One region of the Sinorhizobium sp. BG8 genome, then DNA from elsewhere that is predicted to be linked to it. Evidence: riboswitches for the same ligand, from Rfam matches in the RefSeq annotation. Region 1 holds a riboswitch; the other holds the start of a gene.

Region 1 (14,346 bases):
CGGGAGCGATTGCCACATATATGATTTCCTTTGGCGCGAAGGCGACAGGGCGCCTTTTCCAAGACGATGTCTGCTTCCAGGCAGGGGCAACGACTTGCCTTATGACTGTTAAGAGGGCGCAATGCTGCCGTTCACGGACTTAAGCGTGGGCGGCGCTTTAGGGGCAGACAGAATGTGCTCCCACGAGCCCTGCCCGGCGTGTTGCGAGGCTGTTCACGCTCTGGCCATCATGATCGCATAATGTTTCGACTGAAAAGTGCCCGCTTCAGTCTCTGAGGCGGCTCGTCCTCCTGCGTTGAGGAACGGCTCGGCCCACTTTAGACCGACTACGGCGAGCTCAAGCGGCTGATCAAGCCGACGCCCGGTTTCAAACCGATGAAGACGGCCTACTGGATAAACTCATGGAGTCGCTTTCCGGTACTGACGGCTACTTCCATCCAGAGACTGTTATAAAAAATAGTTATCGAGAGAGTTCGTCGCGGTCCCGCACCCTCTCGCCCATCTCAAGCCTCTCAATTGCAAGGGGCGGGTCGCGCCGGTCTGCCTCTAGTGCCACATGTCTTCGACTGCGGACCGAAGGATTCAATCCATCGCCTCCCATTGACGTGGGCATTTTTCACTACAATAGGATCAACCACCAAAATGTAGCGGGCGCCAGCCAAAAGGGAGAACACTCGTGAGTGAGCCGACCGTAGCAGATGCAACAAACCGGATATATGAATCGCTCCAGGCGGACAATGCTGACATCGACCTGCATATCGCGACCCTCAAGGCAGCTTTGGCGCGGGCGGGTTTGAAAGAGGCTGTGTTCGACCCCGCTAAGCTCGTGCAAAACAATCGTTCTGGCAGGAAGCTTATGCAGGCCTACTTTCGCCAGCGCGGTGTGACGGTGACGTTCCAGGCTTCATGAAGCCTCCATCGACGCCAGAAAGGCCGCAGCAGGGCGGCCGGATCACCCTGAATGGCCTGACACCCACGTTTTGATCTCAAACGCGAATTGAAGTGCCGCCGCGAACCGGGGCATTGGTTCTGATCCCGTCAAGACCATTGACTTCGTAACGATGGTCTCGCGCGCCTCGCAGGAAGCGCGCGAATAATAGTCGAGAGCTTGTGAGCGCGAGCCACTATGACATTATGAGGCCACCATCGACGTTGATGGTTTGCCCAGTGATGTAGGCTGCGTCGGCCGACGCAAGGAACGCGACAAGGGCACCAACCTCGGCCGGTGTGCCGGCCCGGCCCATCGGGATACCCTCGACCCATTCGGCCATAAGCTCCCCCGGCCCGTATTCCCCGAGCATTTTACCCCAAACGCGATCGTTGTAGTCCCACATCTCGGTGTGGATGATGCCCGGGCAAATTGCGTTTGCTGTAATGCTTTCACGCGCGAGTTCTTTTGCGAGGCTCTGTGTCAGGCCGACCACGCCGAATTTCGAGGCGGCGTAGTGCGGCGTGTAGATGAACCCTTGGCGAGCCTGTCCAGACGCCGTGTTGATGAGGCGGCCTTTGGTGCCGGTGGCGCGAAATCGGCGAATCGCCTCCTGGCAGCACAAGAAGACACCCTTGGTATTGACATCAAGGTTCAGGTCCCATTCGCGCTCGGTCAGGTCTTCCACTTTCGCGATGGTGATGACGCCGGCGTTTTGCACGGATACTGAAAGGGCGCCAAGCTTTGCTTCGGTCTCGCCATAAGTCTCCTTGATCGCCTTGATGTCGGTCACGTCAAGAGCGAAGCCGATGACCTCGGAGCCGGTTTCAGCCGCAAGTACTTCGGCGACGCTCGGCGTATCCTTTTCAATCGCGGCGATAGCGACTTTGGCGCCTTCCTCAGCAAAGCGCTTGGCAATGCCCCGGCCGATGCCCTTGTTGCCTCCGGTCACGAATACGGTCTGGCCTGCGAAACGTCTCATGGTCTTATCCTCCATAATATGCAGCAGGCCGAATATTGATCCCGGATGGATCAGGCGGTGAGCCGTGCTGCTGTGAACTTGTCGGTGACAAGCACATCGATGACGCCCAGTTTCAGGGCGCCGGCGATGGCTTGGGTTTTGGATTCTCCGCCGGCCAAGGCCATGACGCGGTCGGTCTTTCGTAGCTCTTCGAGGGAAAGACCGATGACCCGATCGTTGAGCGGGGTTTCGACCGGTTTTCCATCCCTGTCGTAAAAGCGATAGGAAATCTCGCCGACGGCTCCGGCCTCATGCAGCATCGCCATTTCCTGGCGAGAAAAAGTGTTGCCTGATCGGGCCAGCAATTCCGATGGTTCGACCGCGCCAATACCAACAATGGCGAGGCTGAGACGGCCAAACAGGTCCATCGTTTCACGCACCACGGGATCGGCGAGCATGACAAGCTTGGCTTCCCGTGATGAGGTGATGCCTTGCACGAGAAGGAGTCGCGGCTCACCGCCAGTGAGCTTTGCAAGTCGCGCGGTTAGCTGGGTTGCGTGGGTCTGTACGGAAGCGTCGCCCATGCCGCCGAGGATCTGCACGATGTACTTCGCCTTGGCGTTTTTGAGCGGGTGGATATTGTCCACCATGCGCAGGATCGTCTGGCTCCAGCTTGAAACGCCGACAATCTCGTCCTGCTGCAGGGTAACCTCAAGAAAGTGGGCGGCTGCCTCACCGATCCGCGCCATGATCGCACCGTCGCGATCCTCGGAACAGTCAATGACAATGGCTTCGGTCAGATTGTAGCGGTCGCGCAGAGCGGTCTCCAGATCGGCAAAGGTACCTGCTGGCGGAATGACGGTCGTTCGGACAATATCTTCCTGCTCTGCGCGCTTCAGCATGCGTGAAACGGTCGCTTGCGACATATGCATGATCTCGGCAATCTCTGCCTGCCGCTTGCCCTCGACGTGATACATCTGGGCAATTCGGGCGATCAGTCGCAATTCGTTCAGCCGTCCCATGGAGACCTCCAATAGTGAATTTTTATTCACTCATAGATGAAGGTCGTGAGACGGTCGAGCGGTAGATTGCGTCCTGCCACACCTGAAGGCGCTCCGGCGTATCTGACGCGCGTGGCGCGATCTTGTTGCCCATGCGGGGCAGGGCTGCGATTGCCGCCAGATCCTGCCAGATGCCGAGTGAAAGGCCGGCAAGATAGGCCGCGCCAAGGGCCGAGGCTTCTGGTGCGTCGCACTGAATGATGGTGTGGTTCAGCGTGTCTGCCACGCATTGCATGAGGAATTCATTCTTGCTGGGGCCGCCATCCGCATAAAGGCGACCGAGTGGTGTCGGTGATTGGGAGGCCATGGCTTTGAAGACGTCGTGAACCTGAAAGGCGATGGAATCCGTCACGGCGCGTGCCATCTGGGCGCGCGTGGTGTTGAAGGTGATGCCGGAGAATAGTGCCCGCGCATCGGAATGCCAGTGGGGAGCGCCAAGGCCGACAAAGGCGGGGACAAAACCGGGGCCACCGGATTGAGCGGTCGCCGCAAGTTCGGTCAGCGCCTGCACATCTGGGAGCCCGAGCATGTCGGCCATCCACGGCAGCGATGCGGCGGATACCAGTATGTTGCCCTCGAAGGCATAGGTCGGTTTTCCGCCGATCGACCAGGCGATCGTCGTGGTGATGCCCTTTTCCGGCGCAATGAACTGCGGGAGGGTTGTCATGATCGACGAGCCAGTGCCGAAAGTCACCTTGCCGTCGCCGGGATTGAAGGCTCCGTGACCGAAGAGAGCGGCATGGCTGTCACCGATCGCCGAAGCGATCGGGATACCGTCGGCGAGGCCCGGCACATTTTTAGTCACGCCAAACTGTGCCGCGCTGTCGCGGACCTCGGGCAGCGTGGATTTCGGAACGCCGAAGAGTGCGCAGAGTTCGTCGCTCCAAACCTGCCTGTTGAGATCATAAAGCTGACTGCGGGCAGCATTGGCGGCATCACAGGCATGAACCGCCCCATCTGTGAAGCAATGGATAAGCCAGGCATCAATCGTGCCAAGGCGGATGTCATGGCCTGCGGGAACGCGATCCAGCAACCACCTCATCTTGGGGCCTGGAAACATCGGATCGATTGGCAAGCCGGTAAGCGCCTGCACGCGTGGCGCATGGCCGGCAGCGACGAGTTCGGCACAGACAGGTGCACTGCGTCGGCATTGCCAACTGACGACGGGACCGAGCGGTTTGCCGGTGGCAGCATCCCATACGGTGACGGATTCGCGTTGGTTGGAAATTGCGACACCCAGAATATCGGCGGCGGGGCCAGCCTCAAGGCAAGCAGCAATCGCCTCTTTCACGGAGTCCCATAGGCGTATCGGGCTCTGCTCGACCCAACCCGGCTGGGGATGTTCAATACCGACCGGTGAGGCGCCGCGTGACAGGATTTCGCCTGATGTCGAGACCAGCACCGCTTTCGAGTTCGTCGTACCTTGGTCGATGGCGAGAATGGCGGTCGTCATGGCGGCTCCGGTAGGCAGGAATTGGGGGCGCGACCAGGGAGGTCTCGTCGCGCCCGACACGGAATCTAAACGCACATCAGGATGGGCGGGAAGATGTCCGTGCAATGAGGGCAACCGCCGCATCGGCGATGGATGCAGGGGACATTCCGAATTCATCGAGCAGGAACTCGGCCGATCCAGTCGGGGCAAAAATACCCGGAACCCCAAGGATTTTCATCGGCACGGGGGCTTCCGCGACCACAATCTCGGCAATGGCTGAACCTAGGCCGCCAAAGGTGGAATGCTCTTCCGCGGTCAGGATCGCTCCGGTCTCGCGGGCAGCGGCGACAACAGCGTCGACATCAATCGGACGAACCGTCGCCATGTTCAGGACACGCGCCTCGATGCCCTGTGTGGAGAGAATTTCGGCAGCCTTCATCATGCGATGGGTCAGCGTGCCGTTGGCGATCAGCGTGATGGCATCGCCGTCACGCAACAGATTGGCCTTGCCGACCTCGAACTTGTGATCTGGCGGAAGCAAATCCGGCACGCCGACACGCGAGAGACGAAGGAAAACAGGACCATCGTAGTTTGCGGCCCATTCAACGGCAGCAGCGGTCTCGATGGAATCGCACGGTGCGATCACCGGCAGGTTCGGAAGCACGCGGGTCCAGGCGAAGTCTTCGATGGAATGATGTGTCGGCCCAAGTTCACCATAGGCCATCCCAGAGGAAATGCCGATTAGCTTCACATTGGCGTTGGAGTAGGCGATGTCTGCCTTAATCTGCTCCAGCGAGCGACCGGTCAGGAAGCACGCAGCGCCGCAAACGAACGGCAGCAAGCCGCCATTGGCGAGGCCGGCGCCCACGCCGACCATGTTCTGTTCGGCAATCCCGACATTGACGAGCCGTTCCGGCCACTTGGACTTGAAGCCGCCAAGCTTGGAAGATCCGACGGAGTCGTTGCAGACGGCAACGATTTTTGAGTTATCCGCGCCGAGGCGCTCCAGCGTGGCAACGAAGGCGTCACGGCAGTCATGCAGCTTGGGAGAGATCATCACGTCTTTCATCACAGCGCCTCCGAAAGCTCAGCAACGGCAATTTTGTATTGATCGGCATTCGGTACCTTGTGGTGCCAATCAACAGTGTCCTGCATGAAGGAAATGCCGTGCCCCTTGTTGGTATGGGCGACAACGCAGTGCGGCCGGTCGCCTCGCTTTTCCAGCGCGGGAACGATCTCGTCCATGGCATTGCCGTTGATCTCGGTGACATCCCAGCCGAATGCTTCGAGTTTGGCTGGAAAGGGCGCGAGATTGTTGGTGTCCTTCAGCGAAGCACCCTGCTGAAAGCGGTTGTGGTCGATAATGAGGGTTAGATTGTTGAGGCCGAACTGCGCGGCCGATGCGATCGCCTCCCAGTTCGAGCCTTCCTGCATTTCACCATCGCCGGTCATCACGTAAGTATGGTATTTCGCGCCCGTCAGCTTGGCGGCCTTCGCCATGCCGACTGCAACAGGCAAACCATGGCCGAGTGGGCCGGTATTGGTCTCAACACCGGGGACCTTGTTGCAGTTCGGGTGCCCATTGAGCCGCGAATGCGGCTTGAGAAACGTGCTGACCTCCTCCTCAGGGATGAAGCCACGCCTGGCGAGCGTCACGTAGAGAGCCAGCGCAACGTGACCTTTCGATAGGACGAAGCGGTCGCGCTCCGGGTTCCTGGGCTGGTCAGGCCACACACGTAGAACACGGAAATAAAGCGCCGTCAGAATGTCGATCGCCGACATTTCCCCGCCGATATGGCCGGCGCCGGCTTCGAAAACCGCCTGCAGATCGCGAAGTCGGATCTGTCGAGCGATGCGGTCGAGATCGTTCGGCTGCATGAAACCCTCTCAGTGAATAAATATACAGGTGGCTTTATATTTGCACGTAATGCCCGCAAGTCAAGTCGAAATGAGCGGGAGTGGTCAAAAAATAAGCCGCCTGCGATGTATTGACAGGCAGATTAATGGCGGTTTAGAATTTACACACGTTACTGAATATTTATGCGTGACAATGAATTGTTACGGTGGTCGGGCTTGGAGGAGAGGCGCTGATGGTGGCGGCAGTAAAAGAAAGACAGGCGTTTGTCGGCGGAATTCTTCCGTCCCTACGTGGGGCGACTGGCCCGCTCATCGGGCTTATCGTGCTCTGCCTCTTCCTCACCTTTGCGACGGACAAGTTCTTGTCGGTGCGGAATTTCCTCAATGTTCTGGATCAGATCACGGTGCTTGGCGTCATGGCTGTCGGCATGACGCTGGTGATTCTTATCGGCGGCATTGATCTCGCCGTTGGCTCGGTGATGGCGCTGGCGATGATGGTGCTGGGTTATCTCAACGTCGTGGCCGGGGTGCCGATGGAACTGGCAATCCCGCTTGCGCTGGCTGCCGCTTCTGTGAACGGTTTACTCGCCGGATTGTTAATCACGCGTTTTAACGTGCCGCCTTTCATAGCGACGCTTGCCATGATGTCGATCGCGCGTGGCCTTGCCAACATGATCACCGACGGCCAGCAGATCATCGGCTTTCCGGCGTGGTTCAACATGATGGCCATCGTGCGCTTCGGCGGCTTCCTGACGTTGACGGTTGCCGTGATGGTCGTAGTTTTCATCATCGGTCTTCTCTATCAGCGCTATCGCCATGGCGGACGCGTGCTTTATGCCATCGGCGGCAATCCGGAGGTGGCGCGTCTCGCGGGCATCAATGTTCAGCGCGCAACCGTTCTCGTCTATGTGGTGTGCAGCTTTCTCGCCGGCCTTTCCGGCATGGTGCTTGCAGCACGCCTCGACTCCGTCCAGCCGTCCTCGGGTGTTTCGTATGAGCTCGACGCCATCGCGGCGGTCGTCATCGGCGGCACCTCGCTGTCGGGCGGTACGGGTGGCATCGGCGGTACCATTATCGGTGTCCTGATCATCGGCGTGCTGCGCAACGGCCTCAACCTGCTCAGCGTTTCGCCCTTCATGCAGCAGGTCATTATCGGCGCCGTCATCGTTCTCGCCGTTACGGCGGAAACCTACCGCAAAAGAAAATAAGAAATTTCATCTGGCCGCTGGAACGCGGTGAGGTGGTGAAAACGGTCCGCAATGGTGCGGACCGGCAAAAGGGAAGGTGCCACCTGCGAGGGCAGGGGTCACCGGGTCAACTCGGAGGAGAAACTATGAAACTGTCCAAACTGTTGCTGGCGGCAACTGCCGTGTCGATGCTCACGCTTCCGGCGACCGCTGCCGAAGTCAAGAAGATTGGCCTTGCTGTACCGAACCTGCAGGCTGACTTCTTCAACCAAATCAAGCTCGGCGTCGAAAAGCATGCCAAGGAGAAGGGCATCGAGGTCGTTGTGGTCGATGCGAAGAACGACACCAACACCCAGGTCAGCCAGGTACAAGACCTGATGACGCAGGATATCAACGCTTTCATCTATATTCCGGCTGGTGCGGCTGCAGCCGCTGTACCGACCCGGCTTGCCCGAGATGCCGGCATTCCTGTTATCAATGTCGACCGCACGCCGGAAGGTGCGCCTGGTGATACGTTTATCGCTGGCGAGAGCGTCGAATCTGCTTACGAAGTGTGCAAGTACATCATCGGCAAGGCTGGCGGCTCGGGCAAGATGGCGATCATCCATGGCCAGAAGGGCACGACACCGGAAGTCGATCGCTTCACCGGTTGCAAGCGCGCTATTGACGAGAACAAGGGCGTCGAACTGGTCGATCAGCAGTGGAGCAACATGTGGTCGGCGGATGAGGGTTTCTCGATAGCCCAGAACATGCTGCAGGCAAATCCGGACATCACGATCATCTTTGGCCAGGCTGACGGTCTTGCCATGGGCGCTGCCAAGGCTGTCGATGTCGCCAACCTTTCCGACAAGGTGATCATCGGTGGCTATGACGGCGACGTGTCGGCCCTCGAATACCTCGCAAAGTGCAAGGGGCCGTTCATCGCGACCGCGACCCAGAGCACGCAGAAGATGGGTGTCTTGGCTGTCGAATCCGCAATCGCTGTCGCTGCCGGCCAGAAGGTTGAAGAGCGCCAGACACCGAACGCGGTTCTGACAACCTGCGAAAACGCCCCGGAATTCGTCAAGAGCCATCCGTAACACATCCTGATGCGAAAGGCAGTGCCATGACGACCCGTTCTCCCATCCTCTCGCTCCGTGGGGTCCAGAAATCCTACGGTCCGATCAAGGTTCTCCACGGTGTCGATCTCGACATCTATCCGGGAGAGGTTGTGGCGCTGCTCGGTGAAAACGGCGCCGGAAAATCGACATTGTCGAACATCATTTCCGGTACCGTTCAGCCGTCCGAAGGAGAAATGACGTGGTCGGGGGCAGCCTATGCCCCCGCCAATCCCCGCGCCGCTCTGGACGAGGGCGTGGGCATGATCCATCAGGAGCTCAAGCTTCTCCCCAAGCTTTCAATCGCTGAAAACGTCTTCGTCGGCCGCTATCCCATGAAGGGTGGCCGTATCGACCGCAAGGGGATGGAAGAGCGCGCCAGAAATGGCCTGAAGAGGCTCGGCCTCGATGTTTCGCCGGACCGACTTGTCGAAGGTCTCTCCACCGGAAAGCAGCAGCTCATCGAAATCGCCAAGGCGCTGACGCTCAACGCGCGCCTTCTCATCCTCGACGAACCGACGGCGGCACTCGGTGGCGAAGAAACCCAGCTCCTGTTTCAGCAGATCGCCCGGCTGAAGGCGGATGGCGTCGGTATTATCTATATTTCGCATCGTCTTGAGGAAATCCGCCAGATCGCCGACCGCATCGTTGTCATGCGCGACGGGGCGAAGGTGCAGGAATTCGACACTGGCGACGTTCCGATCCGCACCATCGTTGAGGCGATGGTCGGCCGCTCGCTGGAGCGCATGTTTCCCACCCTTCCTGTACCCTCGGAGCATATAGCGCTTGAGGTTCGCGGGCTTTCCGCGCCCTCCAATGAGTTTCGCGACATCAATTTCTCCGTCCGCAAGGGCGAGGTATTCGGAATTGCTGGCCTTATGGGTGCAGGACGCACCGAGCTTGTACGCGCCATCACCGGAGCCGATCCGATTTCCGCCGGTGAGGTCTTACTGCACGGCAAGCCGGTCACGCCGCGGTCGCCGATCGATGCTATCCGCAACGGCATCGTTCTTGTGCCGGAAGATCGCAAGCTGCAGGGCGTCGTGCTTGATCATTCAATCGCAGAAAACATTGCTTACGCAAATCTCGAGAAAATTTCCCCAAACGGCTGGATATCGAAGCGCCGCATCAGCGAGTTCGCCGACGAGTTTATCAAGCGCTTTGGCGTCAAGGGTCGTGGCGGACAGAATGCCGGCGAATTGTCGGGCGGCAATCAGCAGAAAGTGGTGCTTGCGAAATGGCTGGCGCGCAAGCCACAGGTGGTGGTGCTGGATGAGCCGACACGCGGCATCGACGTCGGCGCGCGCTCATCAATCTACGACCTTATCATGGATCTCGCCCGCGAAGGCGTCGCCGTGATCGTGGTTAGTTCCGATCTCGAAGAAGTGCTGGGTGTCTCCGGTCGTATCATGGTCATGGCTCAGGGAAAACAGGCCGGTATCCTGAATCGCGAGGACGCAAACGACGTCTCGGTTATGGAACTGGCAACGATCTGAAAAGGAAATACTTAATGTCTGACATCAAGCTCAATGCGCCAAAGCTGTTCGATCTTTCGGGGAACGTCGCGATCGTGACGGGTGCCGGCAGTGGTATAGGCCAACGCATTGCGATTGGACTTGCCCAGTGCGGGGCAGATGTCGCCTTGCTCGACCGCCGCACGGATGACGGTCTCGCCAACACGGCAGATTTCATCGCACGGGCAGGGCGTCGAAGCATCCAGATCGCCGCCGACGTTACTAGCGGTGCAGCGCTCAACGAAGCGGTTGCGCGAACCGAGGCGGAACTCGGTTCTCTGACGCTTGCCGTCAATGCGGCGGGCATTGCCAATGCCAATCCGGCGGAGGAGATGGAAGAAACCCAGTTCCAGACTATGATGGACATCAACCTGAAGGGCGTATTCCTGTCTTGCCAGGCGGAAGCGCGGGCGATGTTGAAGTCCGGACGCGGTTCTATCGTCAATATCGCCTCAATGTCCGGTGTTATCGTCAATCGTGGGCTCAACCAGTGTCACTACAACGCTTCCAAGGCAGGCGTCATCCACATGACCAAGTCGATGGCGATGGAATGGGTCGCTCGCGGCATTCGCGTAAACACGATCAGCCCGGGATACACAGCAACACCAATGAACACCCGGCCTGAAATGGTGCATCAGACGAAGCTGTTCGAAGAGCAGACGCCGATGCAGCGCATGGCGGACGTCGACGAAATGGTGGGCCCTGCCGTGTTCCTGTTATCGAACGCTTCGAGTTTCGTTACCGGAGTTGATTTGCTTGTCGATGGTGGCTTCTGCTGCTGGTGATGGAAATGCGTAAGAAACTGCTTGTAGGAAACTGGAAAATGAACGGTCTCTCCTCGTCACTGGGAGAGATCAAAGCGATGGCTGACGCTGCGGAACGGCTGACATGCGGTCTCGTCGTCGTTCCTCCATTCACGCTCATCGAGCGCGCCAGCGTCGTCTGCTGCAGCTCGAAGCTTTCGGTTGGAGGCCAGGATTGCCACCCTCAACGATCGGGCGCGTTTACGGGGGACACTTCGGCGGAAATGCTTCTGGACGCCGGTGCGAGGTATGTCATCCTTGGTCATTCGGAGCGTAGGTCGGACCACCGTGAGACTGATAACCTGGTGTCAACTAAAGCGGCTGCAGCAACACAGAGTGGCCTGGTGGCCATCATTTGCGTTGGCGAAACGCAGGAAGAGCGCGATGCCGGGCGAACAATTGAGATTGTCGAGCGACAGCTCGCGGCCTCCGTCCCCGCAGTTGCCACCGCCGCAAACACCGTCATTGCGTACGAACCTGTATGGGCGATCGGCACGGGGCGGGTGCCGACAGTTGCGCAAATAGGAGAAGTTCATCTGGCGATGTACGAAGCTCTTAAGCAGCGATTTGGAGGCTCAGGAGGCTCGATCTCCTTGCTATATGGTGGGTCGGTAAAGCCAGACAATGCTGCATCAATTTTCGCTGTCGATTATGTGGATGGTGCACTTGTTGGGGGAGCATCGCTGAAAGCGTCCGACTTCGTGGCGATAGCAGAGGTGCTATCAGCGCATTGACGTCACCTCGGTGCGTGTTGCGATGGTGAACAGATTGTTGATGCTTTTTTCTTGAATCTGTCCCGGTGTCGGAGCTATTTAAACAGTGTTCTCAGGGCGGGGTGAAACTCCCCACCGGCGGTATCCGGAGTGATCCGGGAGCCCGCGAGCGCTTCCGCGAAAGTGGAAGGTCAGCAGACCCGGTGAGAGGCCGGGGCCGACGGTTAAAGTCCGGATGGAAGAGAACATGTCTGTAGAGCCGCTCGTTCGAGCGGTATGCGGGCCTGTTCGCCCAAGGGATGAATAGCGGTCGAAAGCCGCGGTTTAACGCCGAAAACGGCACCCTTGAAAGGCAATGAAATGGCAATCTCGAAAATTGAAGACGCAATCGCGGCATTGGCGCGTGGCGAGATGATCGTCGTGGTGGATGACGAGGACCGCGAGAACGAAGGCGACATCATAGTCGCTTCGGAGGCGGTGACTCCGGAGACCATTGCTTTCATGATGAAATATGCGCGCGGACTGATCTGTGTGGCGATGGAAGGTCAGCGTCTCGACGCTTTGGATATCCCGTTAATGGTTCCGCAGAACACAGAACTGCACAAGACGGCTTTCACCGTGTCCGTCGATTACCTGCCCGGAACGACCACTGGTATCTCCGCATCCGATCGCGCCGCGACGGTCAAGGCTCTGATGGACCCCGAAGCCCGATCTTCGGAATTTGCCCGTCCCGGTCACATTTTCCCACTCCGCGCCCACCCTGGCGGTGTTTGTGCTCGCCCCGGTCACACGGAAGCGGCCGTGGATCTCGCGCGTATGGCTGGTATGGCAGGGTCCGGTGTGATCTGTGAAGTCGCAAATGATGATGGAACGATGGCTCGACTTCCTGATCTTTTGTTGTTCGCCGAAGTACACAAAATGCCGCTCATAACGATCCAAGACCTGATTCAGTTCATGGAACAGAACATGGTTTCCGCTGCGTAAGTCAGACCTCTGAAGCCTCCGGGGGGCCATGTCGGCATCCCGGGGGCTATAACACAAAAGGCAAGGGCTCCATTATGCGGGCCACATTTTCGTATCTCATCGGGAGTAAACTGACTGCAGGCTCCTAGAACTTCTCGATGTGTTACCCCGAACCGTTTTCTTGCCGCGTATTCCACCGATTGACATTTGCCGCCGGGAATTTCACCCAAAGCTGCAAGCGGGACATCCAGCAAGATGCCAAGAGGGCGCGCCAAATGAAGCGCGCCGTTTTGGAGGGCTGCTGCGACTATCTCTTCGACTCGAATTTCAGAGAGGCGATTGAACTGCCTCCGCGGCTGTCATCTCTGCTTTCGTCATCAGGTGGGACCGCGAGATCGGACGCGGGACCAGATTTTCGTGAACCGCAATGCGTCTGATCGTTCGGGATTATCTGCCAGGTTTCTTCTTAGGGGAGGGCAAGAGACCTTCACGCTGCATCTTTTTGCGCGCAAGCTTGCGCTGGCGGCTGATTGCCTCTGCCTTTTCACGTGCTTTCTTCACGGATGGCTTTTCGAAAGCCTCGCGCGTGCGCATTTCGCGAAAAATGCCTTCCCGCTGAAGCTTCTTCTTTAATACGCGGAGCGCCTGATCGACATTGTTGTCGCGAACCAAAACCTGCATGGAACTTCCTTTGAACTATCGAAAATTGTCGCACGCAAATTACAAACTCTGGTTCTTAAACCAAGGAAAATTTTGCTGGCGGCTCCTTAAGAAGTGGAGAAGTTCTCTTTATTAGCGCAAGCCAAAGATCATCTGAAGCAGGGTTTGCGACCGCATGGGATGTCCCCCATGGCAAGCCGGGTCGTTATCCCGCGTGAAACGGAGTGTTGGTTCTGTTCTTTTCGAGTGTGTAAGTCAGACAAGCCTGTTCTCTATATAGCCACCATCGATGGGGGCCTAAACGGTCCAAGAACCAGCTTATGCTCTCCACAGACCGATCTGAGGAACGAATTTTTTGAAAATAGTACATATAAAATATAGAGAAACTGTATTAACATCTCGTCGCCAACTAGGCTTCCTCATCGCAAATAAGGGGCCGAACGATGACCAGGGCAATCCGCTTCAACGCCTTCGACATGAACTGCGTGGGCCATCAGTCGCCCGGTCTATGGGCGCATCCGCGTGACAAATCGTGGAAATACAAGGATCTGGATTACTGGCAGGATCTCGCCCGCACGCTGGAGCGCGGTATTTTCGATGGTATCTTCATCGCAGACGTTATTGGCTATTATGACGTCTACAAGGGCTCGAACTACCACGCGATCCATCAGGCAGCGCAGATCCCGGTCAACGACCCGCTGCAGCTCGCAGCCCCAATCGCGCTCGCGACCGAACATCTCGGCATAGGCATCACCGCTTCGACATCCTTTGAGCATCCCTACACGTTTGCCCGTCGGATCGCGACTGCGGACCATCATTCGAAGGGTCGCGTCGGTTGGAACATTGTCACGTCCTATCTCGAAAGCGGCGCCAAGAACATCGGAGAAGGAGGACTGCGCCGCCATGACAATCGCTATGATGTGGCGGGCGAATATGTCGAGGTCCTCTACAAACTGCTGGAGGGTTCATGGGAAGAGGGCGCGGTGGTGCGCGATGGCGACAAGCGCATCTTTACCCATCCGGAAAAGGTTCATGAGATTGGGCACAAGGGCAAATATTTCGATGTTCCCGGCTACAGCCTGACCGAGCCTTCGCCGCAGCGCACACCGGTTCTCTACCAGGCGGGCGCATCCGGTCCCGGCAAGTCCTTCGCGGCTCAGCATGCCGAAT
Region 2 (14,346 bases), on a different replicon from region 1:
GCCCTTCCCGCGGCAATCCGTTCTCGAACCAAGTCCGCCAGTCGATCGCGAAAGGGAAAGTAGAGCGAGCGAGCGCGCTCTTGCCTGTCCGTTTCGCTCAGTCCGGCATTTCCGGGGATCTCGTAGACCTCGCTTGTCTCCGGCATGGCGCCGGGCGAGTCCGGCGGCCGGTTGCAATCGTACACGAGTCGCGAAAAACGTTGGTAGACAAGAGTGGCAGAAAGGCTCCTCGACATGCTGCGGGCGACCGCAAGCGCACCCGGATCCCAGGCGACATGGCTTTCGAGCGCCTCGGGAGAGAGCCCGAGCGTTCCAAGTTTGGCAGGCATCTGACGCGAGGCGTGTTCGCATACCAGGATGAACCGGCTGCTCGCCTCGGCATTCTCGACGGCGACGGGATCGCCCTCCTGCGTGCTCAGAATTCCCATGCCTGCGGCACCCCCCACGCTGCTAGCCAGAATTGCTGAAGAGAATTCTTCACCATTTTTCGTCTGTCAACAGATCATGAAAGTTTCTCTTCAAAAAATGATTTGACTCGAATTGTGACAGCGATGTTTAATTTCAGAAAATGCCGGCAAAGACCGGCAGCAGGGGAAGAATTTGACATCGACCACGACGTCCATGACGGTGTCCGACGTGATAAGTGCCCATTTCGATGCGCTTACGCGTGCCGAAAAGCAGTTGGCAGAATCACTTCTGGACAACTACCCGGTTTCGGGCCTCGGCAGCATCACGACTGTCGCCGAGAATGCGGGCGTGTCGACTCCGACCGTGGCCCGCATGGTGCAGAAGCTTGGCTTCCGCGGGTTCCCCGAATTCCAGGCGCGCCTGCACCACGAGTTGGAAGAGACCCTTTCGAATCCGATCGTCAAGCACGACCGCTGGGCGGCGAACGTGCCGGGGACGCACGTTCTCAATCGTTTCGCCGACGCCATCATGAACAACATGCGCCAGACGCTTTCTCACATAGAGACCGTGGATTTCGACGGCGCGGCTACCCTGATCGCCAACCGCAAGCGCAATGTCTACATCGTGGGCGGGCGCATCACCAAGGCGCTGGCCGACTACCTCTTCACGCACCTGCAGGTAATCCGCCCGGGCGTGACCCAGATCGCGTCCAATCCAAGCTCCTGGCCGCACTACGTGCTGAACATGAAGGCCGGCGACGTCCTGGTGATCTTCGACATTCGCCGCTACGAACAGGAGATGGAGACCTTGGCGCGGATCGCCCGGGAGCGCCAGGTGGAGATCGTGCTCTTCACCGATCAGTGGGCCTCGCCGGTCGCCAAGACAGCCTCGCATGTCTTCCGCGTCCACATCGAGGCGCCCTCGGCCTGGGATTCCTCCGTCGTCACCCTGTTCATCGTCGAGGCGCTCATCGAGGCCGTCCAGAGTTCCGCCTGGGACGAGACACGCGAGCGGATGAAAATCTTGGAAGGCCTGTTCGAGGCGAGCAAACTGTTTCACAAGCCGCGGGAGCCACATTCGGCACCGGAAAGCATTTCGTTAAAAAAACCTGTTTAAAAACTGTCACATAAGCTTCATCTAGCCCCAGTATCAGCTTCACCGAAGCTGACTGACACAAAAAGGAGAACACCCGCGATGTCACATGCCGAAAGACTTATTTCGCTTTCCACGGCCATCCTGATGGCGACGACGGCGATCGCTGCAGCGGAGCCTAGCGCCGAGCTGATCGCAGCTGCCAAGAAGGAAGGCAAGCTGACCACGATTGCCCTGCCCGCAACCTGGTGCGGCTATGGTGACATCATTGCCGGCTTCAAGGCCAAGTATCCGGAAATCACCGTCAACGAACTGAACCCGGATGCCGGTTCGGGCGACGAGATCGAAGCGATCAAGGCCAACAAGGGCAACACCGGCGACCAGGCTCCCGACGTAATCGACGTCGGCCTGTCCTTCGGTCCCTCCTCCAAGGCCGAAGGCCTGATCCAGCCCTACAAGGTCTCGACCTGGGACTCGATCCCCGACAGCGCCAAGGATGCCGAAGGCTACTGGTACGGTGACTACTACGGCGTGCTGTCCTTTGTCGTGAACACCGACATCGTCAAGGAAGTCCCGAAGGACTGGGCCGACCTGACCAAGGCTGACTACGCCAACGCCGTTGCGCTTGCAGGCGATCCGCGCACCTCGAACCAGGCCGTTCAGGCCGCCTACGCTGCCGGCCTCGCAAAGGGTGAAACCGATGCGGCCAAGGCAGGTGAAGCAGGCCTCGCGCACTTCGCCGAAATCAACAAGGCCGGCAACTTCGTTCCGGTCATCGGCAAGTCCGCTTCGCTCGCCCAGGGTTCGACCCCGATCGTGATCGCATGGGACTACAACGGTCTCGCATGGCGCGACACGCTTGCGGGCAACCCGCCGCTCGAAGTGGTCGTTCCGGCCACCGGCGTCGTCGCTGGCGTCTACGTCCAGGCGATTTCGGCCTACGCACCGCATCCGAATGCCGCAAAGCTGTGGATGGAGTACCTCTACTCCGACGAGGGCCAGCTCGGCTATCTGAAGGGCTATTGCCATCCGATCCGCTTCAACGATCTCGCCAAGAACGGCAAGATCCCGCAGGATATGCTCGCCAAGCTGCCGCCGGCAGAAGCCTATGAAAAGGCCGTCTTCCCGACGCTCGAAGAGCAGGCCGCCGGCAAGGAAGTCATCACCGGCAAGTGGGACAGCGTCGTCGGCGCCAACGTCCAGTAATCCGTCCGGACGCATTGCCCTCCCGCTTCACGGCGGGAGGGCATTTCATTCTTTTCGGCGGGCCGATCGCATGGGTTGCGCCTGTCTGATTTCCGCTTAAGCTCACATTTTTCAAATTCCTCTTTGCCGGACGATCCCAGTCTCATGAGCACTTCCGCCTTGATAGACCGCCGCACCGTGATCGATTGGCTCGGCATAGCGCCGTTCATGATCTTTGCGTTCCTGTTCCTGATCCTGCCGACGCTCTATTTGGTGACCGGTGCGTTCTTTACGCCCGAGGGGCAGTTCACCTTCAAGAACATCACGGACCTCTTCGAACCCAGTATCCTCAGTGCCTACTGGATCAGCATCAAGGTATCGTTCGCCTCCTCCCTTGGCGGCGCCGTGATCGGCTTTTTCCTTGCCTGGGCCATCGTGCTCGGCGGATTGCCGCGCTTCGTGCGCTCTGGCCTGCTTACCTTTTCCGGTGTGGCCTCGAACTTCGCGGGCGTGCCGCTGGCCTTCGCCTTCATCGCGACGCTCGGGCGGACCGGCCTCGTGACGATCCTGCTGCGCGACATGTTCGGCTTCAATCTCTATTCCACGGGCTTCAATCTGCTGTCCTTCTTCGGACTGACGATCACCTACATGTTCTTCCAGATCCCGCTGATGGTGCTGATCCTCACCCCGGCGCTCGACGGAATGAAGCGCGAGTGGCGGGAGGCCTCCGAAATCCTCGGCGCCTCCACCTGGCAATACTGGCGGATGATTGCGCTGCCGATCCTCTGGCCGAGCCTGCTCGGCACGACATTGCTGCTCTTCGCCAACGCCTTCGGCGCAATCGCGACCGCCTACGCCTTGACCGGTTCCTCGCTCAACATCGTGCCCATTCTTCTCTATGCGCAGATCCGCGGCGACGTCCTGCACAACCCTAACCTCGGCTACGCGCTGGCGCTCGGCATGATTGTCATCACCGGCCTTTCCAACGTCCTCTACATCTGGCTGCGTTCGCGCGCCGAACGGTGGCAGAAATGAGAGCAACCCGCTTCCTCGCCTGGCTCGCCATTGCCATCGGCGTCATCTACTTCGTCGTTCCCCTGATCGGCACCTTCGAGTTCTCGTTGCGCATGCGCCGCGGCGAGTATTCCTTCGACGCCTATCAGTCGGTCTTCTCGGACATGCAGTTCCGCGCGACCTTTGGCTTCTCCATGCTGATGGCGCTGTTCACGATCATCTTCGGGATGCTGCTCGTCGTACCCACGGCCTACTGGGTTCGCCTGCGCCTCCCGCGGATGCGTCCTGTCGTCGAATTCATCACGCTGCTGCCGCTCGTCATTCCGGCGATCGTCATCGTGTTCGGCTACCTCCGGCTCTACAACTCCTCTTCCTTCCTGCCGCTGACAAATTCGACCTCCGGCACGAACCTGCTGCTGGTGCTCTCCTACGTGACGCTGTCCCTGCCCTACATGTACCGTGCGGTGGATACCGCCATGCGCATGATCGACGTCGCTACGCTGACCGAGGCAGCCGAGAGTCTCGGCGCGAAATGGCCAACGATCATGTTCCGCTGCATTTTTCCGAACGTCATGAGCGGCGTGCTCTCCGGCGCCTTCATCACATTCGCCATCGTCATGGGCGAGTTCACCATGGCATCGCTTCTGAACCGTCCGGCCTTCGGCCCCTATCTGCAGCTCGTCGGAGCGAACAAGGCCTATGAGCCGTCCGCGCTGGCGATCATCGCGTTTGCGATAACATGGCTCAGCATGGGCCTGCTGCAGCTCGTTTCCCGTTTCCAGAAAACCGCGCCCGCCAAGGCCTGAGGACTTTTCCCTTATGACTTTTCTAACCCTGAGCAATATCCAGAAATCCTTCGGCCCCGTGCAGGTGGTGCGCGACTTCAACATGGGGATCGAGAAGGGAGAGTTCGTCTCGTTCCTCGGCCCGTCCGGCTGCGGCAAGACCACGGTGCTGCGCATGATCGCCGGCTTCGAGACGCCCTCGGGCGGAACGATCACCGTCAACGGCAAGAGCCAGGCGAACCTCAAGCCGAACCAGCGCAACATCGGCATGGTTTTCCAGGCCTATGCGCTCTTTCCGAACATGAACGTCTTCGACAACGTCGCCTTCGGCCTGAAGGTGGCCGGACGCCCGAAGGACGAGATCGAGGCGCGCGTGAAGGAAATGCTCGGGCTGATCAAGCTCGACCACCTCGCCGACCGCTTCCCCTACCAGATGTCCGGCGGCCAGCAGCAGCGTGTGGCGCTCGCCAGGGCCCTCGCGCCGAAGCCGCAGGTGCTCCTCCTCGACGAGCCGCTGTCGGCGCTCGACGCAAAGATCCGCGTTTCCCTGCGCGAAGAGATCCGCATGATCCAGCAGCAGCTCGGCATCACCACCGTCTTCGTGACGCACGACCAGGAAGAGGCGCTGTCGATCTCCGACCGCATCGTGGTGATGAACGCCGGCTGTGCCGACCAGATCGGAGCTCCATCGGAGATCTACAACCGCCCCGCCACCCGCTTCGTCGCCAATTTCGTCGGCACGCTGAACCTGATCGAGGCCAAGGTGATCGACCCCGCGGCGAACCGGGTGTCCATCGGCGACCAGGGCGTGACGCTGCGCGAACCACTGGGACCGGTCAAGGTCGGCGATACGGTTTCCCTGGCGCTTCGTCCCGAAGCCGGATCGATTGCCGAGGGGGCCAAGGGCGATACGGTGCTGACCGGCGAAGTCGTGTCCAGCAACTTCCTCGGTTCGGTCATCCGCACCCGAATGAAGGTCGGCGGCAACATCATTTCCTTCGACATGTTCAACAGTCCCGGCCTTACCCCGCCATCCGTCGGCGACATCGTGAACCTCAAGTTCATCGCCAGCGACCTCCTGATCATCCGGGAGTAGTTCTTTCGCGGACGGCAGCCCTTCCCGGAAAAAATGCCGCCGATTCGACAATCTTTGGCGGCCTCCTTATTGATCGGCCGCCGGAGAATGAATAATCTCCGGTTGTTCTCAGGGCGGGGCGGAATTCCCCACCGGCGGTATCGGGAGAAATCCCGGAGCCCGCGAGCGCTTCCCCAAAAGGGAAGGTCAGCAGATCCGGTGCGATGCCGGAGCCGACGGTCAATAGTCCGGATGAAAGAGAGCAAGCAGGCGGGCATCCCGACCAAGGGAGTTCCACGTCCACCTGCGTGTTCGCCCAAGGGGATCATTGAAAAATGGCTCAACCCTTGAAAGGCCTAGCATGAATATCAATGCCACTCCCTCCACCCGCATCGCCATCATTCGTGCGCGCTGGCACGCCGAGATCGTCGATCGCTGTGTCGACTCCTTCCGCGCCGAATGGGTCCGCCTCGGTGGGCTCGAGAGCGAAGTCGAGATCTTCGACGTCCCTGGCGCACTGGAAATTCCGCTGCACGCGCAGACGCTTGCGAAAACCGACCGCTTCAGTGCGATCCTTGGCACGGCCTTCGTGGTGGACGGCGGGATCTATCGTCACGACTTCGTCGCCGGCACCGTGCTCGACGCGATGATGCGCGTCCAGCTCGACATCGGTGTTCCCGTGCTTTCGGCCGTTCTCACCCCGCACCACTTCCAGGAGTCCGAGGCCCACATCGCATTCTTCCGCGATCACTTCGTTATCAAGGGCAAGGAAGCCGCCAATGCATGTCGGCAGATCCTCGATGCCCGCGCGCGCATCGCTCTGGTCAACGCCTGAGCCGCTTCCAGCGGGCCGCGTCTTTCCGCGACCCGCAACTTCTCCTTGTATCACCGCACGAAGAACCGGAATCCGTTTACCAACAATCGGGCGCAAGCCGCTGATCGGATTCAAAAAACCGAAGCGACAGCCCATCGACGCAAAACGCCCGGTGTTTCCACCGGGCGTTATCTTTACCTTCAGATCGAGGTTGGGCCCTGGATCAGGCCTTGCCCGCATCCAGCCGGTCGATTGCCTGGACGTTGCCGGCAGACGCGCCGTTGGGATCGAATTCCGACTCCAGCCACTTGTCGACGATGGCCTTGGCAAGCTCCGGGCCGATGACCCGCGCGCCCATGGTGATGATCTGCGCATTGTTGGACTTGGCAGCGCGCTCGGCGGAATAGGTATCGTGCGTCAGCGCCGCACGGATGCCCGGCACCTTGTTGGCCGAGATGCTGACGCCGATGCCGGTGCCGCAGATGAGAATGCCGCGCTCGTATTCGCCCTCGACGATCTTCTCAGCGAGGTTCTTCGACAGGTCCGCGTAGAAACCCGACTGGCTCAGGTTGCCGACGGTCACGTCGCTCTTGCCGGCAAGATGGGCTTCGATGATGTCGAGAAGCGGCTTGCCTGCGCTGTCTGCTCCGATTGCGATTTTCATGGGTCTTTCCTTTCTGGTCGATGGGTTCGTGGGCAGCGGTTAGATTGCCGCGGCAACTCGTTTGAGGATGTCGATATAGCCCGCCGGTTCCCAGGCGGAGCGTCCGATGAACAATCCGTCGATCGACGGCATGTTGATGAGTTCGGCGCAGTTGCCGGGGTTGACGCTGCCGCCGTAGAGAACGGGCACGCGCCGTCCGAGCACGCGCTCGGCAACTGATGCGATCTTGGCCTGCCGTGCATCCGCATAATCGGCCGTCGCGGGAATGCCGTTCACGCCGATCGCCCATACCGGTTCGTAGGCGAGCAGGATCTCGCTGTTTTTCTGGTCACCCTCGAGAAGCGAAAGCGCGCCTGTGACCTGCCGCTCGAGCACCGCATCCGCCTCGCCTGCCTCGCGTTCGGACAGCGTCTCGCCGATGCAGATCAGCGGGATCAGGCCGTGGCGCACGGCGGCGGCCGTCTTGAGGCCAACGGTCCGGTCCGTCTCGCCGAAATGCTCACGGCGCTCGCTATGGCCGAGTTCGACGATGTCGAGATTGCAGTCCTTGAGCATGAGCGGCGAGATTTCTCCCGTCCAGGCCCCGGCGTCGTCCCAGTGCATGTTCTGCGCGCCGACCTTCACGCTGGACTGGGCCAGCGTTTTCTTGACTTCCCTGACGGCGGTGAAAGGTGGAATGACGAAACGCTGGATCCGCGCATCCCGGTCGCCATCGGCGGCCGCGAGCGCCTCGGCAAAGGCCATCGCTTCGCCGAGCGTCTTGTTCATCTTCCAGCTCGTACCTACCCATAGGCCGGTCTTGCTCATGCTGAATTCTCCGATTCTTCACTGTGTGTCGAAATGAGTTTCACGTCGCCGTCGGCAAGTGCCGCCGAAGCCTCCGGCGTAATCTTGCCGCCGGTCAGGACCGCCTCGAAGAGGTCGAGGTCGGCAAGGAAATGCAGCGCCTGGCGGGAAAACTTGTCGTGATCGGCAAGCAGGTAGCTGCGCCGTGCCGAGCGGATCATCTGCCGCTTGATCTGGATGACTTCCTGGTCCTGGTGGAAGGCCTGCGTTCCCTCGATGGCGGAAGAGGACAGGAAGGCGATGTCGGCGCGCAGCGACTTCAACGCCTCGTCCGTCACGATCCCGAAGAAACCGTTGAATTTCTTGCTGTATGCGCCTCCGAGCGCGATCAGCTGGATGCCCGCGACACCCGACAGTGCGGTGATGGCCGAGAGATTGTTGGTAATGACGGTGAGAGGCCTCACCTCGGTCAGCAGCGACGCCATCGCGCCCGCGGTGGAGCTGTCGTCAAGAATGATGATCTGGCCGGGTTCGATGAGCGAGACTGCATGGCGGGCAATCGCACGCTTCTCGGCCGCTGCCATGCGCTCGCGATAACGGAAATCGCTTTCGAACTGGGGGCTCGACTCGATGGAGGCGCCACCGTGAACCTTGCGGAGCAACCCCGCCTGCTCGAGATCGTCGAGATCGCGATGCACCGTCATTTTGGAAACGGCGAAACTGTTGGCGAGGTCCTCGATCGAAGCACTGCCGGCCTCGAGCAGGATGTCCATGATTTTCTGACGTCTGTCCTCGGGTCTCATGTCGCTCGCGGCGTTCCGGCATCATGCCATCGCCGCTCTCCTCGCATTGCGGGTTCAGTTTCACCGCACGAGGAGAATGTAACATCAATTTGTGATATTTCAATGTTACATTTGCACAGGATGTGACATTCTCATGTGACACTTCCAGCGTGCACCCTGCCCGCTCACCGCTCCAGATTCTGCAGGTAAATGGAAAGGAGCTGGATCTGTGAAGAGATCCCGAGCTTGCGATAGACGTTGCGGCGATGGACCTTGACCGTGCCGGTGGATATCCCGAGCCTCAGCCCGATCGACTCCGAGGAATGTCCCTGGAGGACCAGTTCGATGATACCCGCCTCGCGTTCCGTCAGGTTGAGCTTGCGCCAGACCCTGTCGGCGGCGCTTGCCGGTTCGGCACGCCGCCCCCTGGCGCCTCCCCCCAGTGTTCCATCGAACTGGGCCCCGAGATTCGGCCAGGCACGCCGTGCGAACGCCGAGACGAGAGGCTGCGCGTAGCCGAGCATCGCGAATTCCCCTGCCGGGAACACTCCCGTGCCCTCTCTACGCATCAGCGAGAGAACGACGGTTATCCCGCCATCGAGCGGCACGAAGAAGCCGACCTCCTCGGAAAGCCGGGTCTGTGAATAGTAGCTGCGGAAATACTCGCTGGAAAAGAAGCGGTCCGGCGCGAGCTCGCGCATCCGGAACAGTCCCTCCCGGCCCTGCCGCGCCGTATGATAGAAAGGATCGAGAAGATAGGGGCCGGCCTGGTAGAGGCTGACGAAAACCTCGTGATCGCCGGCATCGAAGGTGCTGAAGAGGTCGAGCGGCCGTTCCTTGTCGCGATAGGCAAAGACGACCACATCGTCGAAGCGAACGACGGATTGCATCATCCGCAGGAAAACGCCGCCGGCGTCGGTTGCCGCCTGGAGATCGACCATTTCCGTGATGGCCGAAAACAATGGTGCAAAATCAACCCGCATGTCCCCTCCAGACCCCGTCTGCCATGCATTGGGCGGGTCCCCTACCTCTTGAGAGGCATACTCCTTCCACGCGCCATTCTCCGCAACTATACCACTCCCGGGGTATATACCACGAAGCACTTTCGCAACTAGCATCTCTGGCATACGGTGGCGGAGCGGCCGAGATCGCTCAAAGACCAGAAAAACCGTGGGGAACTGACGTGATTTCCGCTTCAACGAACGACATCGAGTTCCGTTCGGTGACCAAGCGCTATGGCGCCGTGACCGCCGTGTCGGACATCAATTTTGCCGTACCGAAGGGTGCATTCGTCGCCCTGCTCGGCCCGTCGGGATGCGGTAAGACCACGTGCCTCAGGATGATCGGCGGCTTCGAGCAGCCCACGGAAGGCGAAGTGCTGATCGGCGGCTCAGTGGCGAACGGCGTCCCGCCCTACCGGCGCCCCGTCAACATGGTCTTCCAGCAATATGCGCTCTTCCCCCATTTCGACGTCGAGGCGAACGTTGCCTACGGCCTGAAGCAGCTTCGACCGCGACTTGCCGCTGCAGAAATCTCGAAGCGCGTCGGTGAGGCATTGGAGATGGTCAGGCTCGGCGGATTTGCCAAGCGCCGCATACACGAAATGTCCGGCGGCCAGCAGCAACGGGTGGCCTTGGCACGCGCGCTGGTCAACAAGCCCTCGGTGCTTCTTCTCGATGAGCCGCTTGCCGCGCTGGACAAGAAGCTGCGCACTGCCATGCAGATCGAGCTCCAGACGCTTCAACGTGAACTCGGCATCACCTTCGTGCTCGTCACGCACGACCAGGAAGAAGCGCTGTCGATGAGCGATGTCGTCTGCGTCATGAACGCGGGCCGCATCATGCAGTTTGCGACCCCGCAGCAGGTCTACGACAACCCGGCAGATCTTTTCGTCGCCGATTTCGTTGGCAAGACCAATCGCGTTGCCGCGACCCTCGAACCGGGCTCCGTGGTGAGGCTTGCGAACGGCGCCGCACTTGCGGGCGCGCGGGCGGTCGAGCAAGCAGCCGGCGCGGTGACGGTTGCCCTCAGGCCAGAGGCTATTCGCCTGTCGCGAGCCGCTTCGGGCAAGACGTCCATACTTGAAGGCACCGTGACGCACCGCATCTTCCTCGGCTCATCGGCCGAGTATTCCGTCTCGGTCGCAGGACTTGGCGACATGCTCGTCACGGCCGAGCGCCACGGCCTTTCCGACAGAGACCTCGTCGAACCGGGCGAAAAGGTCATCCTGGAGTTTGATCCCGGCGCAGCGCACATCTTTCCCGCCTGAGGGAACAGGCACGACACAACCAAAAACAAGGGAACAGCGTTATGTCGAAATGGTACAGAGAGAATGCCCCGATCAGCGCCTCCGGCCTGATGGACGAACTGATGCGGCTGAAACGCGGCTCGGTTACGCGGCGCCACTTCCTCGGCGTCACCGGACTTGGTCTCGCAGCAGCGGTCCTCGCCCGCCAGCCGGGCCTCTTCAACTCCACCGCATATGCGGCGGATCTCGGCTCGACCATGTCTCTGGCCACGTGGCCCAACTACCACGATCCGGCAACCTTCGAGAACTTCACCGCAGCGACCGGCGTCGCCGTCGAGGTCAACGTCTTCGGTTCGAACGAGGAAATGCTGGCGAAGCTCCAGGCGGGCGGCACCGGATGGGACCTCTTCGTGCCCACCAACTACACGATCTCGACCTATGCCAAGCTCGGCCTGATCGACCCGATCGATCTCGCCCAGGTCCCGAACTTCGACCCGAAGTCTCAGAACATCCGTTTCACAGCGGAAGGCACTGTCGACGGCACCGTCTACGCCCTCCCGAAGAACTGGGGAACGACGGGCATCGCCTTCAACTCCGACAAGATCAAAGCGCCGGTCACCAGCTGGAAGGACTTCTTCGACGTCGCGATGGGCGAAGCCGATGGCCGTGCCATGGTGCACGACTACCAGCTGACCACCATTGGAAACGCCCTCGTTTCGCTCGGCTATTCCTTCAACTCGGTGCAGCCCGAAGAATTGGCCAAGGCCGAAGAGCTGCTGATCAAGGTCAAGCCGCACCTCTACGCCATCAACAGCGACTACCAGCCTTCCATGCGCGCGACCGACGCCTGGCTCACGATGTGCTGGACCAATGACGGCGCACAGCTCAACCGCGACATGCCGGAGATCAAGTTCGTGCTCGGCAAGGACGGCGGCGAGATCTGGTCCGACTTCTACGCCATACCGAAGAGCGCCGCCAACAAGCCGGCGGGCTATGCTCTGCTGAACTTCCTCATGGATCCGGCCAACGCGGTGAAGGAACACATCGCCAACGGGGCTCCGACCACTGACAGCCGCGTGCTGGCGCTGCTGCCGGCCGAGGTCACGAGCAACAAGATCGTCTATCCGGACGAGGCATCCCTCACGCCGCTCGAATTCGGCGCGGCGGTCACGCTGACCGATCCTGCCCGCGCCGAACTGATGGCACGCTTCAAGGCCGCCTGACGGCTGGCCAGTTCTCCCCTTGGGGGAGGAGCGGCCCGCAAGGGCCCGGTGAGGGGAATCGTCACGAGGAGATTCCCCTCATTGCCTCGCAGGCATCGGATGTTCGGCCTCCCAGCGGAAGACCTGATGACCGACTGGTACAACATTGAAAAGACGGGTTCCCTCCAGGGCACCGGAAACAGAAGCCTCAAGACAGCAGAAGACCTGTGCTTATGCCCCTGACGATGACCGCGAAGAGAAATCTCGTCACGACGTCGCTGCTTGCGCCGGCTGTACTGTGGCTGTTCATATTCCTGGTGCTGCCCTTCATCGCAATGCTGGTGTTTTCCTTCGGAGAGCGTGCGCCGGCAGGCGGATACCAGCCTGCCCTGACGCTTGCACAATACGCGAACCTCCCGGCCCGCGCCGCCGCCTTCTGGAACACGCTGTTGCTTGCCCCGGCAGGCGCCCTCCTTTGCCTGCTCGTCGCCTACCCCGCCGCCTACTACCTCGCGGTCAAGGCCAATCCGCGCTATCGGCTCCTGCTCGTCTCTCTCATCGTCGTGCCCTTCTGGACGAGCCTGCTGGTGCGCACCTATGCCTGGATGTACATCCTCGGCTCCCGCGGGTTGCCGCACCTTCTCGACCTGATCGGCATATCCGACGTGCGCCTGCTGAACACGCCTGGCGCCGTGCTGCTCGGCATCGTCTACGGCTACCTGCCGCTGATGATCATGCCGATCTATGTCAGCCTCGAGAAGCTCGACCGGCGCCTTCTCGAAGCCTCCGCCGATCTCGGCGCAAAACCCGTCTCGACCTTCCTCGGCGTGACACTGCCTCTCTCCCTTCCCGGCGTCATGACCGGTGTCGCACTCGTCACGATCCTGCTTCTCGGAGAATATCTGATCCCGCAGCTGCTCGGCGGCGGCAAGGTGTTCTTCATCGGCAATGCGCTCGTCGACCTCTTCCTCCAATCGCGCAACTGGCCCTTCGGCTCGGCGATCGCCGTCACCCTCGTCGTCATCGTTGTCATCGTGCTGACGATCGCGATGCGGATCGCCTGGAAGGTTTCCGGCAGCAGACAGGTGGATCTCGTCTGATGCGCGCCCTGATTTCCGCAGTCTATCTGTTCCTGTACGCTCCGATCGCGCTCGTGGTGCTGTTCTCGTTCAATGCCGGGCGCAACGCCAGCGAGTTCACGGCATTCTCGACCGTCTGGTATGCCAAGGCGCTGGGCAACACGTTCCTGACGACCGCCCTTGCCAACAGCCTGATCGTGGCCTTTTCCAGCGCCACCCTAGCCGCGATCTTCGGCACCATGGCGGCGCTCGGCATGCAGCGGTTGGGCGGCCGCATGCGCACGGCGCTGGACGGTCTCATGGCGGCCGCCATCGTCGTGCCGGGCGTGGTCATCGGCATTGCAACGCTGGTTGCGCTCGTGGAGGTCTTTGCCTTCGTCAATCCTGTCATCGCCGGGATCTGGCCGGGAGACAAACCACCGCAGCTCGGTCTCGGGTATGGTTCGATCATCGCCGCCCACGGGCTCTTCTCGATGGCGCTCGTCGCCATGATTGTGAAGGCGCGGATCGCCGGTCTCGGCCGGGACATCGTGGAAGCTTCGGCCGATCTCTATGCAACGCCCTGGACAACGTTCCACCAGATCGTGCTGCCGCAGATCCTTCCCTCGGTACTTGCGGGCTTCCTGCTCGCCTTCACCTTTTCATTCGACGATTTCATCGTCGCCTTCTTCGTGGCCGGCTCGAATACGACGCTGCCGATCTATGTCTTCGCCTCAATCCGACGCGGCGTAACGCCGGAAATCAATGCGATTGCCACGATGGTGCTGGTCGCCTCCTTGATCCTGATCCTCATCGCCCGCTTTCTCATGCGGGAGAAGAAACAGAAATCGCCTGCCGTGGAGTAAAGCCGATGATCCTGAAGGACCGTGTTGCCATCGTCACCGGAGCGGGCTCCGGTATCGGCCGGGCTGGAGCCGAAATCATGGCGCGCGAGGGAGCCCTCGTCTGCGTTCTCGACCGCGATTCCGCCGCGGCCACACAGACCGTGCATCTGATTGCGGATGCTGGCGGAGAAGCCGAGGCGCTCGTGCTCGACGTTACCGACGATGCGGCACTGGAAGCGGGAATAGGCTCCATCCTCTCCCGGCACGGCCGTATCGACATTCTGCACAATCACGCCGGCGCCCAGGTTTCCGGCGATCTCGAACACGTCGAGGTCGCAGGCTTCGACCGCTCGTGGGAACTGAACGTGCGCGCCCATTTTCTTGCCTC

What was found. Region 1 has a riboswitch for FMN ahead of ribB (3,4-dihydroxy-2-butanone-4-phosphate synthase). Riboswitches for the same ligand answer to the same signal wherever they lie in the genome.
Region 2: another riboswitch for FMN. It lies ahead of F3Y30_RS17005 (6,7-dimethyl-8-ribityllumazine synthase); the one in region 1 lies ahead of ribB (3,4-dihydroxy-2-butanone-4-phosphate synthase).

What each region holds. Positions count from the first base shown of each region.
Region 1 is NZ_CP044012.1:233,696-248,041, reverse strand. It holds gene F3Y30_RS22275 (hypothetical protein) at 677-910, shown strand; gene F3Y30_RS22270 (SDR family oxidoreductase) at 1,125-1,910, opposite strand; gene F3Y30_RS22265 (sugar-binding transcriptional regulator) at 1,961-2,911, opposite strand; gene F3Y30_RS22260 (FGGY-family carbohydrate kinase) at 2,934-4,403, opposite strand; gene F3Y30_RS22255 (transketolase family protein) at 4,480-5,451, opposite strand; gene F3Y30_RS22250 (transketolase) at 5,451-6,260, opposite strand; gene F3Y30_RS22245 (ABC transporter permease) at 6,473-7,447, shown strand; gene F3Y30_RS22240 (substrate-binding domain-containing protein) at 7,573-8,505, shown strand; gene F3Y30_RS22235 (sugar ABC transporter ATP-binding protein) at 8,532-10,019, shown strand; gene F3Y30_RS22230 (SDR family oxidoreductase) at 10,034-10,822, shown strand; gene tpiA (triose-phosphate isomerase) at 10,828-11,574, shown strand; FMN riboswitch at 11,658-11,804, shown strand; gene ribB (3,4-dihydroxy-2-butanone-4-phosphate synthase) at 11,914-12,537, shown strand; gene rpsU (30S ribosomal protein S21) at 12,964-13,197, opposite strand; gene F3Y30_RS22210 (LLM class flavin-dependent oxidoreductase) at 13,620-14,346, shown strand, end outside.
Region 2 is NZ_CP044011.1:3,615,385-3,629,730, forward strand. It holds gene F3Y30_RS16975 (N-formylglutamate amidohydrolase) at 1-428, opposite strand, end outside; gene F3Y30_RS16980 (MurR/RpiR family transcriptional regulator) at 622-1,524, shown strand; gene F3Y30_RS16985 (ABC transporter substrate-binding protein) at 1,603-2,706, shown strand; gene F3Y30_RS16990 (ABC transporter permease subunit) at 2,851-3,720, shown strand; gene F3Y30_RS16995 (ABC transporter permease) at 3,717-4,505, shown strand; gene F3Y30_RS17000 (ABC transporter ATP-binding protein) at 4,519-5,580, shown strand; FMN riboswitch at 5,681-5,827, shown strand; gene F3Y30_RS17005 (6,7-dimethyl-8-ribityllumazine synthase) at 5,921-6,394, shown strand; gene F3Y30_RS17010 (RpiB/LacA/LacB family sugar-phosphate isomerase) at 6,597-7,037, opposite strand; gene F3Y30_RS17015 (triose-phosphate isomerase) at 7,077-7,844, opposite strand; gene F3Y30_RS17020 (DeoR/GlpR family DNA-binding transcription regulator) at 7,841-8,626, opposite strand; gene F3Y30_RS17025 (helix-turn-helix transcriptional regulator) at 8,791-9,588, opposite strand; gene F3Y30_RS17030 (ABC transporter ATP-binding protein) at 9,789-10,874, shown strand; gene F3Y30_RS17035 (spermidine/putrescine ABC transporter substrate-binding protein) at 10,916-12,076, shown strand; gene F3Y30_RS17040 (ABC transporter permease) at 12,289-13,155, shown strand; gene F3Y30_RS17045 (ABC transporter permease) at 13,155-13,979, shown strand; gene F3Y30_RS17050 (SDR family oxidoreductase) at 13,985-14,346, shown strand, end outside.